DNA from 3 places in the Rahnella sp. RcJ3 genome. Region 1 is predicted to be linked to each of the others. Evidence: predicted binding sites of a transcription regulator. Region 1 holds the regulator's gene; each other region holds the start of a gene.
What was found. The regulator Fur, encoded in region 1, represses iron uptake genes when iron is present. The targets are predictions, from matches to a motif close to ATAATAATGAGAACNACTATCAA.
Positions count from the first base shown of each region.

Region 2: a site for Fur is predicted at 1,699-1,721, ahead of DXU84_RS12040 (TonB-dependent siderophore receptor). Genes of this name have one in related genera too.
Region 3: a site for Fur is predicted at 1,862-1,884, ahead of efeU (iron uptake transporter permease EfeU). Genes of this name have one in related genera too.

Region 1 covers NZ_QSNX01000001.1:293,539-296,824, reverse strand. The annotation lists gene DXU84_RS01380 (methyl-accepting chemotaxis protein) at 1-152, opposite strand, end outside; gene fldA (flavodoxin FldA) at 574-1,101, shown strand; gene fur (ferric iron uptake transcriptional regulator) at 1,414-1,869, shown strand; gene chiQ (ChiQ/YbfN family lipoprotein) at 1,998-2,333, opposite strand; gene DXU84_RS01360 (OprD family outer membrane porin) at 2,347-3,286, opposite strand, start outside.
Region 2 covers NZ_QSNX01000008.1:11,423-14,708, reverse strand. The annotation lists gene DXU84_RS12040 (TonB-dependent siderophore receptor) at 1-1,551, opposite strand, end outside; gene DXU84_RS12035 (O-methyltransferase) at 1,903-2,586, shown strand; gene DXU84_RS12030 (glycoside hydrolase family 3 protein) at 2,593-3,286, opposite strand, start outside.
Region 3 covers NZ_QSNX01000007.1:134,890-138,175, forward strand. The annotation lists gene efeO (iron uptake system protein EfeO) at 1-892, opposite strand, end outside; gene efeU (iron uptake transporter permease EfeU) at 937-1,788, opposite strand; gene putP (sodium/proline symporter PutP) at 2,036-3,286, opposite strand, start outside.

The DNA.
Region 1 (3,286 bases):
TTGTTGACCAGCTCGGTACTATTTTTGGTATTTTGGGTCAGTGTGTCCAGTGAGGTGACGGTGTAAAGGGAAACACCTGCCCACATGACGCAAAAGATGCCAAGAATGGTTAATAAAGCGGCCCTGATGGTGATATTTTTTAAAAACTGCACGATATGCCTCTCTCGAAACATGTCTGTTTCTGGCCTGAGGATTGACGGGGATGCGGAGAATCAAGACAGGTAACCAGCAGGCAAGTGCCCCAGGACATGTTTGAACACCTCTCCGGGCATCGATTTCTTTATTATGTTGAGATTGCTCCCGAATCATCTATCGGCGGAATGTTCTCGAAATTTAGTATTGTGACGACTTATTTCTCAAACTTGCTTTTGACCTTATTAAGCCTGAGGTTAATTCGCCGCAGGTGAAAGCACACAAAGGCGATAACACATAAAAATATTGCCCGATAAACTTATTTCCCAGTTAAGAAGGCGAGCAGAAGCATATTCTCCGCCGCACGAGTTTGCTATCATCTGCATTATTATTGCCTGCGTTGCAGAGCACTTCATTGAGAACAAGAGGTTAGGTAATCTTATGGCCGTTGTAGGTATCTTCTTTGGATCCGATACAGGTAACACCGAAAACATCGCAAAAATGATCCAGAAGCAATTGGGTAAAGATGTTGCAGAGGTGCATGACATTGCGAAGAGCAGCAAAGAGGATCTGGAAAAATTCGATATTTTGCTTATCGGCATTCCAACCTGGTATTACGGTGAAGCGCAGTGTGACTGGGACGACTTTTTCCCAACGCTGGAAGAGATAGATTTCGAAGGTAAGCTGGTGGCACTGTTTGGTTGCGGTGACCAGGAAGACTACGCCGAATATTTCTGCGATGCGCTGGGCACCGTGCGCGATATCATTGAGCCACGCGGCGCAGTGATTGTCGGACATTGGCCTACCGAAGGTTACCACTTTGAAGCATCTAAAGGCCTGGCGGATGATAAGCACTTCATAGGACTGGCAATTGACGAAGATCGTCAGCCCGAACTGACCAGCGAACGTGTTGATGCCTGGGTGAAACAGATCACAGAAGAACTTAGCCTTTCTGAAATTATTGGCTAAAAACCCTGTTGGCCCTGAGGATTTATTCTACAATTGAAGGGCCAAACTATTACTGAAATTAACAATTTAACTGCTACAAAATTGTAACTTTCGGTCGTATCAAGGTACACTGAGTTCCTCTGTTTTTTCTATTGATCAAGTCGTTGCATTCCAAATGTGACCGGCAATTTGTGATCTTTATTAACAGGCTGTCGTTGACGAGAATTGGCACATTGCGTTAAACGAAGAGACTAAACGAATAATTTTGTGCCGCCGATGCCACAGGCTGCATGCCTCAACTTGATTAGCACATAGTAACAGGACTGAATCCGCATGACTGACAACAACACCGCACTGAAGAAAGCCGGCTTAAAAGTCACGCTTCCGCGCCTCAAAATCCTGGAAGTGCTGCAAGCGCCGGAAGGTCATCACGTTAGTGCGGAAGATCTTTACAAGCAACTGATTGATATGGGTGAAGAAATTGGCCTGGCGACGGTTTACCGCGTTCTGAACCAGTTTGACGACGCCGGTATTGTCACCCGTCATAACTTCGAAGGCGGCAAGTCCGTATTCGAACTGACCCAGCAACATCACCACGACCACCTGATCTGTCTGGATTGCGGTCGTGTGATCGAATTCCGTGACGAATATATTGAAGGTCGTCAGCGTGAGATTGCTAAGAAACACGGTATCAAGCTCACCAACCACAGCCTGTATCTGTACGGCCACTGTGAAGCAGGCGATTGCCGCGAAGATGACTCTTTGCACAACGATAAACCTGCGCAGTAATCTGCACAGGCTTTGACTAAATTAACCGCTGAAAAGCGGTTTTTTTATGTCTGATATCGACGCAGATTGAGCCCGGATAGCAGGCATAAAAAACCCCGGCAAGCCGGGGTATGTTTCGCTGCTGAGATTCACGGCTTAGGTGAATTGTTCGTTTTTATTTCCTGCCAGATTTTCCCGCAATCAGCAGCATATGCCTGACCGTCGCCAGTTTTACGCGCCGTCAGACATCGCTGATAATCCACCACGCGCACCGTCTCCTGTTCTGCAAATTGCTGGTGGGCTTTTTCCTGTTTCAGTTTATTCAGTAACACCTCGCAGGATGCCAGTTTGTCCGGATTGCCTTCTGACGTATTGATACAGGCACGGTAATCTTCCCGCGTTTGGGATATTTGTGCCTGATCGGCGGTGGGTGCACAACCGGCCAGCAAAACAGCCGAAACCATGATCATCAGTAATTTATTCATCGACATAGCGACCTCAGAAAATAGTAAATGGAGCGATAACGATGAATTTCACGTCTTTTTCATCCTGGAAAATGTTGCCGTAACCGCCGCCCCAGCTCGGTATGTCCGAATGGTTGTCGTACTGGGTGTAATGCAGTTTGAACAACGTCCCTTTGGCGCGCCCTTCCTGAATGGTGTACAGCGCATCCAGGCTCCATGCGCTTTCTTTCAGACGCTGGCTCTGGTCATAAGCGGCGTTGGTGCTCGGTTTGGCATCCCAGGCATAGACGTACGAACCACCGACCGCGAAGCCCGGTAAATCCCATTTCGCCAGATCATACAATACGCCTGCATATACTGCTTTTTCACCGTTGGCGTTGAAGTCCGAGCGGTTGTCCCACCACACATCAAGACGGCCGTTTGAGGAAGAATAAGTCGGGGTCATGCGCTGCAGGAAGTAGCCCTGATTCCCTTCCGCTTTCACCATCGTCCCTTCCAGACGCCAGTTAAACTGCCCGGTGGTATAGCCAAAGGTCAGTGCCTGCAACCATGCCAGACCGTCATACAGACTGTTCGGATCATTCTTGTCACTGATGCGGTCTTCTGCACCATAGAACTGATAGCTGGTGGTCAGCGGATTGCCCAGCAGATCCATTTTGTACGAGGCCTTAGCAAAGTACTGATCGACATAACTTTCAGCCTGGCCAAATGCGCCTTCCAGTACGAAGTCATTTTTAAAATCATATTTCGCACCGAGCGAATGAATATAAGAAACGCCGGTTTTCTTGTCATTCTGGCGGAAATCATCCATTTCCAGATGCCACGGCGATTTATATTCATCAGCCCACATATAGGAGAAACTCAGTTCACCCGGGTCACCGAAATCGTGTTTATAACCGGCTTCCGCACCGCGATACGTACCCGGCATAAAGCTCCAGTGCGGTGCGATCAGCGTCTGTCCGGTAGGCTGAATA
Region 2 (3,286 bases), on a different contig from region 1:
GATCCCGGCTTCGTATTGCTCACTCTGCATCGGTTTCAGCAGCGTGCCGTCAGCGCCTGGCAGGGCAGATGGCGTCATCGCCTGGCTGTAGCTGACGTACGGTGAAATGCCGCTGTCAAAGGCGTACAGCAGGGAAGCGCGGCTGTTGAAATGACTGTCTTTACGTTCGCTGTTGCTGGTGGTGCCGTAGATGCTTTCGTAACTGCGGCTGGAGGTTTTTAGCGTGTCGTAACGGCCTGACAGGGTCAGATACCATTTGTTCCAGTTCATCTCATCTTGCAGATAGGTACCCATCTGCTCATAACGGTTTTTACCGCGTTTATGACTGTAATAATCCAGTGCATCACCGCCAACGCCAGTGTACGGGTTGAGGTTTTCAGCGTAAGCAGCGTCAGATTTCACATCATTGATAAAGTGGGAGTAATCGAAACCGATCACCACTTTATGTGCCAGTTCGCCGGTCGCGAAATCCGCTTCGAGCTGGTTATCAATCGCAAAAGTATCCAGCGAGGACTTCTCACCGGAATAATAACGACTCATCTCGGTACGGTCCGCATTCCAGCCCGCCTGATACACCTGATCCAACTCGGTGTTGGAATGCGTGTAGTTGGCATTCTGGCGGAATGACCAGACGTCGTTAAACGCGTGCTGGAATTCGTAGCTGTAGATTTGCTCCCAGCGTTTGAACTGGTTGCGGGTGCTTTCGCCATCGAAGAAACCCCGGCTCAGTTTCTGTCCGTAGAGGCTGCCGTCAGCCGGAACCGCGGCGTGGTAGCCACCGGACGGATCTTTTTGCAGATACGCGCGCAGTAAAAGCGAGGTATTTTCATCCGGCGTCCACAGCAACTGTGGCGAAATCGCGTAACGCTCTTCACGCTGGTGATCGTACTGCGTATCGCTGCTGCGGGTCATCCCGGTCAGACGGAATGCCAGCTGATCGTTGATGGCATTGGTGTAATCGAATGCGCCGCCTTTGGTATTTTGCGTGCCACCGGAAAGCTGGAAGTGACCTTCTTCAGCAAACTGCGGGCGCTTGGTGGATTCCACTACCACACCGCCGGGAATGCTCTGGCCGTAAAGCGCAGAAGACGGTCCTTTCACCACATCAATACGTTCCAGGAACCACGGATCAACCTGAATGGAGTTATAGGTCGAGCCATCGCTCAGGATCCGCAGGCCATCGAGGAAGGTGTTGTTGACGTCACCGCCGTGGAAACCGCGCAGGGAAATGGTGTCATAACGCGTTGCGCCGCCGGCAAAGTTGGTGAATACGCCTGGCGTGTAGTTCAGTGCAGCGTTAACCGTGGTGGCGTTCTGGTCAGTCATTTGCTGACGGGTCACAACAGAAACGGCCTGACCGGTGGTGATCAGCGGCTGATCCGTTTTGGTCGCACTTTTACTGGTTTTCGCGCTGTAACCCTGCGTCGGAGCATCGGCGGTATCCGCAGGCGCGGCTTTGACAATGACGGTGTCTTCAGCAGCCATTGAGGCAACCGGCATTGCCAGCGCGCACATAAGCACCGAGCGTTTGAGGGGGAAAGCCAACAACATATTCATAATCCCTATAAATAACTCAATAATGATTGAGTGATTAATTGATGCGTGTGTAATAAACCCAAAAGCCAACATGTGTTCCGCACAAAAGCGTGACGTGCGAAGGGCAGTCACTTAACCGAAACGTGACGGATGTTAAACTTAATGATAATTGTTATCATTATTATTTTACAAATTCAAGGGAACTTTACGCCAAAAATGTGAAGTGACGCATTTTTAACCTGATGAAAACGAGGGTTTTTTAATCACAGTAATAAAAATCTGAGCAAAATGGCCGGAAGTGATTAGGGTTAATAGTGAGTTTTTTAATCATGTTCTCTATGTAAAATTCACGGCCGGGAGGCGAAAATGGGTCAGGGGAGTCCGGAGGAATACAGCAGGAAATGGGCAGCGGTTGACAACTATCTGGTGAGTCATTTAGTGGACAGCGATCCGGTTCTGGATCAGGTACTGAAAAACAATCATCAGGCCGGTTTACCCGCACACGATGTAGCACCCAATCAGGGAAAATTACTGGCGCTGTTCGCCCAAATCATCAGCGCACAGAAAGTCTTAGAAATCGGCACGCTCGGCGCTTACAGCACTATCTGGCTGGCGCGGGCGTTACCGGCGCTCGGAAAAGTCGTGACGCTGGAAGCCGATCCGCATCATGCGCGCATCGCACAAACCAACATTGAGCTGGCCGGTTTGCAGGATAAAATTACCTTACACACCGGGCCTGCGTCAGAAACCTTGCCCACGCTCGCGGCGGAAGCGCCGTTTGACCTGATTTTTATTGATGCCGATAAACCCAGCAATCCGCTTTATCTGGAATGGGCACTGAAATTGTCGAAACCGGGGACATTAATTATTGGCGATAATGTGGTGCGGGACGGCGCGGTGGTGGATCCGCACAGCGACGACGCCCGGGTGCAGGGTGTGCGTCGCTTTATTGAGATGATTGAACAGGAACCGCGTTTATCAGCGACCGCGCTGCAAACCGTCGGCAGCAAAGGCTGGGACGGTTTTGTGCTGGCGCGGGTCACCGGTTAACAGGGCTTAACGCGCCAGACCAAAGCCAATATCAAACAGCGGATTTTCGCTGTCATGTGGCATATCGGACTGTTGTCTGAGCACGGCTTCTTCAGACGATGGCAGTTCAAACGGCAGCTTACCGGTATAGGCTTCGGTGCTGGTCAGGCGCGTAAACAAAACGGTATCGCTGACACCGAAATTGCCGATAATCACTTTCGCTTTGTCCTTCACGTTGGTCAGGATCGCCGGACGGTCGAGATAAACGGTGACGATTGTCGGCACTGCTTTGCTGGCTTTCACGATCGCCTGATAATCCGCGTTGTCACCGGTAAAGGCCAGCGAGCCTTCGTGATGGCGCTTGCCAAAGAACCAGGCTTTATGCGGTTGCTCGTACGGGGCATGGGCGCGGATCAGCGCAATATCGGCTTTCTCCGGCGCATCCACCACGGTAAAACCGGCTGCCGTCGCGGCCTGCGGTGCTATGCCGTACAGCCAGATCTTTTTGCCTTTTTTCAGCGGTAACACATCATCGGTGTTTTGCAGCAATACCAGTGAATGTCCCTGCGCCGAATTGGCTTCTTTTTGCCAGTCAGCGCGCCCGACGGTTTGGGTGGCTTTCTGCACATCGACATACGGATTTTCAAACAGTCCGGTCTGGAATTTTTGCTCAAGAATACGCACAACAGATTCATCCAGGCGCTGTTCAGTCAGTTGCTTT
Region 3 (3,286 bases), on a different contig from region 1:
CGCCATCAAGGTTGGCACGGAAATCCCACAGGTCAGTGCGGCTGTAACGGTCTTCTTCGCCGCTGATTTTACTGGCGGCCACTTCTTCAATCAGGCCCGCCGCGCCGCCGACCACTTTGCTAGGCGGGAAAGTCAGGTCTGCGATACGTTTTTGCAAATCAACGGTATCGGTATAAAGTTTGTCAGCAAAGGGTTCGGTGCCTTTGGTGGTTTTGTCCGCGAAGAGAATTTTCTCCAGACGGTGGAAACCGGTGAAGTTAGGATCTTCGGCTTTTTTCTCGAAATCATCTTCACGGGCGTCGATGCTGCCGTCCAGATCAGAGAACAGTTCGGCAATCGGTTCGATACGCTCATAGTAAACACGGGTTGACGCGTAAAGGGATTGTGCTTTCGCCAGATCACCCTTCTTCACTGCGTCGGTAAAGGCTTTGGTATGCGCCACCAGTTCAGCGACCTGCTGCGTCACATAGACTTTGTATTCCGCAATCGGGCCAACCAGCGCCATGGCGTCAGGCTTACCGGAAGCGGCTGTCCCCTCGGCGGTGACAGTCAGTTTGCCTTTCGGATTGCTCAGCAAGCCACAGGTCATGTCGTATTCGCCCGGTTCAAGGTTAGCCGTCATTTTTTGCGTGAAACCCGGTGCCACGTTTTCACGTTCTTCCACCACCATCACGCCTTTCAAAATTTCCCATTCCAGGTTTTTCTGACTGTTGTTATGGATAACAAACTGGGTTTTACCGGCGGGCACGGTCAGCGCCATCGGTTCACATTGTTTGTCGTTAACAGCAATTTTGACCTGACGAACATCAGCAGCCAGCACGTTGGCGCTCAGCGCAAAAGCCGGCAGGGATAACAGTGCAATCTGTAAAGCTTTACGGCGAAAATGTGTCATGTACAACTCCGTGACAAAGGCAAGATGATGGAAAGGTTTAAGGATCAACGTCGTGTTTTTTGCCCGGCAGAGGCCGGCGCGGCCACAGGCGATTTACCTTGTGGCATAAAGAACAGGAACAGCGCAGGGATCAGATACAGGAAGTACACCGCGACTTCGCTGACCGTCGGGGCTTCCTGATAGCCAAACATCCCTTCCAGCAACGTGCCGAATAAAGAGTGCGTGGATAATGTGCCGCTCAGATCAAAAGCAATATCCTGCATACGGTTCCACAATCCGGCTTCGTGGAAAGCGCGAATAGCCCCCGCAGCCAGCCCGGCGGCGACAAACAGAATGAACAGGCTGGTCCATTTGAAGAACTTCGCCAGATGCAGCTTCACCCCGCCGTAATAAATCAGGAAACCCAGCACGATGGCCGCGCCAAGCCCGAGCACTGCGCCGATCGGCGCTTCGATGCCGACGTCCTGCTGGAAGGCCGCCAGCAGGAAAAACACCGATTCCAGACCTTCACGCGCAACCGCAAAAAACACCATCGCGACCAGTGCCCAGCCCTGACCGCGGCCGGAATTCAGCGCATGGTCAATCGCCCCTTCCAGATGCACTTTGATAGAACGCGACACTTTGCGCATCCAGAACACCATATAAGTCAGGATGCACACCGCAACGACGGCGACGATACCTTCAAACAGCTCCTGCTGTTTTTGTGGAAACTCACCGGTCGTGGCATTGATGAAAAGACCGAGCGCCAGACAGAGTGCGGCAGCGATGAAAACGCCAATCCAGACCACACCGAGCCACTGCCCGCGTTGCGTCCGTTTGAGATAGCTGGCAATCAGGCTGACGATCAGTGCAGCTTCCAGCCCTTCGCGAAACATAATGAGAAACGGAACGAACATGACGAGCTCCCGAGCCCTGAATTCTGACGAACAACAGAATGTGTAAGGTCTCTGTAAAGAAAAGTAAAAAGAAACGATAGTGATTATCATTCTTGCCAAAAGAAATACAAGAGGTAACCGATCCTTTTTTTGAAGCGTGATCGGTAAATAGACAGGAAAAATCAGGTCAGGGGGTTTATCTGGCGGAAAATGCTGAAAACCGGGGGCTGAATGCCCCCGGTCTGAGTGTCATAAAAGTAAAATACCGTTAAATAGTATTATATTCCGCTTCCGCAACAGTGAAGCGCTGTTCCACGGCGGCGGAAGGTTTACGCCCCGCCAGGCTGACAATCCAGATAGCCAGTGACGCGAAAATAAAGCCGGGAATGATTTCATACAGTTCGGCCCAGCCGTATTGTTTCCACAGGATCACTGTCACGGCACCGACGATCATGCCTGCCAGTGCACCGTTACGCGTCATACGTTTCCACATCACGGAAATCAGGATCACCGGTCCGAATGCTGCGCCAAAACCGGCCCATGCATAACTGACTAAACCGAGAACACGGTTTTCCGGATTGGCAGCCAGCGCAATCGCGACCAGCGCCACAACCAGCACCATCGCACGCCCTACCCACACCAGTTCGCGCTGGCTTGCGCCTTTGCGCAGGAAGGCTTTATACAAATCTTCGGTAATGGCGCTTGAACACACCAGCAACTGACAGCTCAGGGTACTCATCACCGCCGCCAGAATAGCGGACAGCAAAATACCGGCAATCCAGGGATTAAACAGAATTTTCGTCAGCTCGATGAACACGCGCTCACCGTTTTGCGTCACGTTGCCCGCTTCGCCCGGATTATTGCTGAAGTACGCAATCCCGAAGAATCCTACGGCAATGGTGCCCGCCAGACACAAAATCATCCATGTCATGCTGATACGGCGCGCGCTGCGGATAGTTCGGTGAGAATCGGCCGCCATGAAGCGCGCCAGAATATGCGGCTGACCAAAATAGCCCAGTCCCCAGCCCAGCAATGACAAAATCGCCACCAGATTCATGCCCTTGAACATATCGGTGTATTCAGGGTTTTTGGCATTGATTACCATCATCGAGGTATCAATACCGCCCACTGCGAGGATGACGATAACCGGTGTCAGGATCAGCGCGAAAATCATCAGGCTGGCCTGCACGGTATCAGTCCAGCTGACTGCCAGAAAACCGCCGATAAAGGTATAAATGATGGTCGCCGCTGCACCAGCCCAAAGTGCAGTCTGGTACGTCATGCCGAAGGTGCTTTCAAACAGACGCGCACCGGCCACGATGCCGGAGGCACAATAAATGGTGAAGAACACCAAAATCACAATCGCGGAGATAATGCGCAGCAGCTTGCTGGAATCTTCAAAACGATGGGTAAAGTAATCCGGCAGTGTCAGCGCATTATTGTTGGCTTCAGTGTGCACACGCAGCCGCCCTGCCACCAGTTTCCAGTTCAGGTACGCGCCGATGGTCAGGCCAATGGC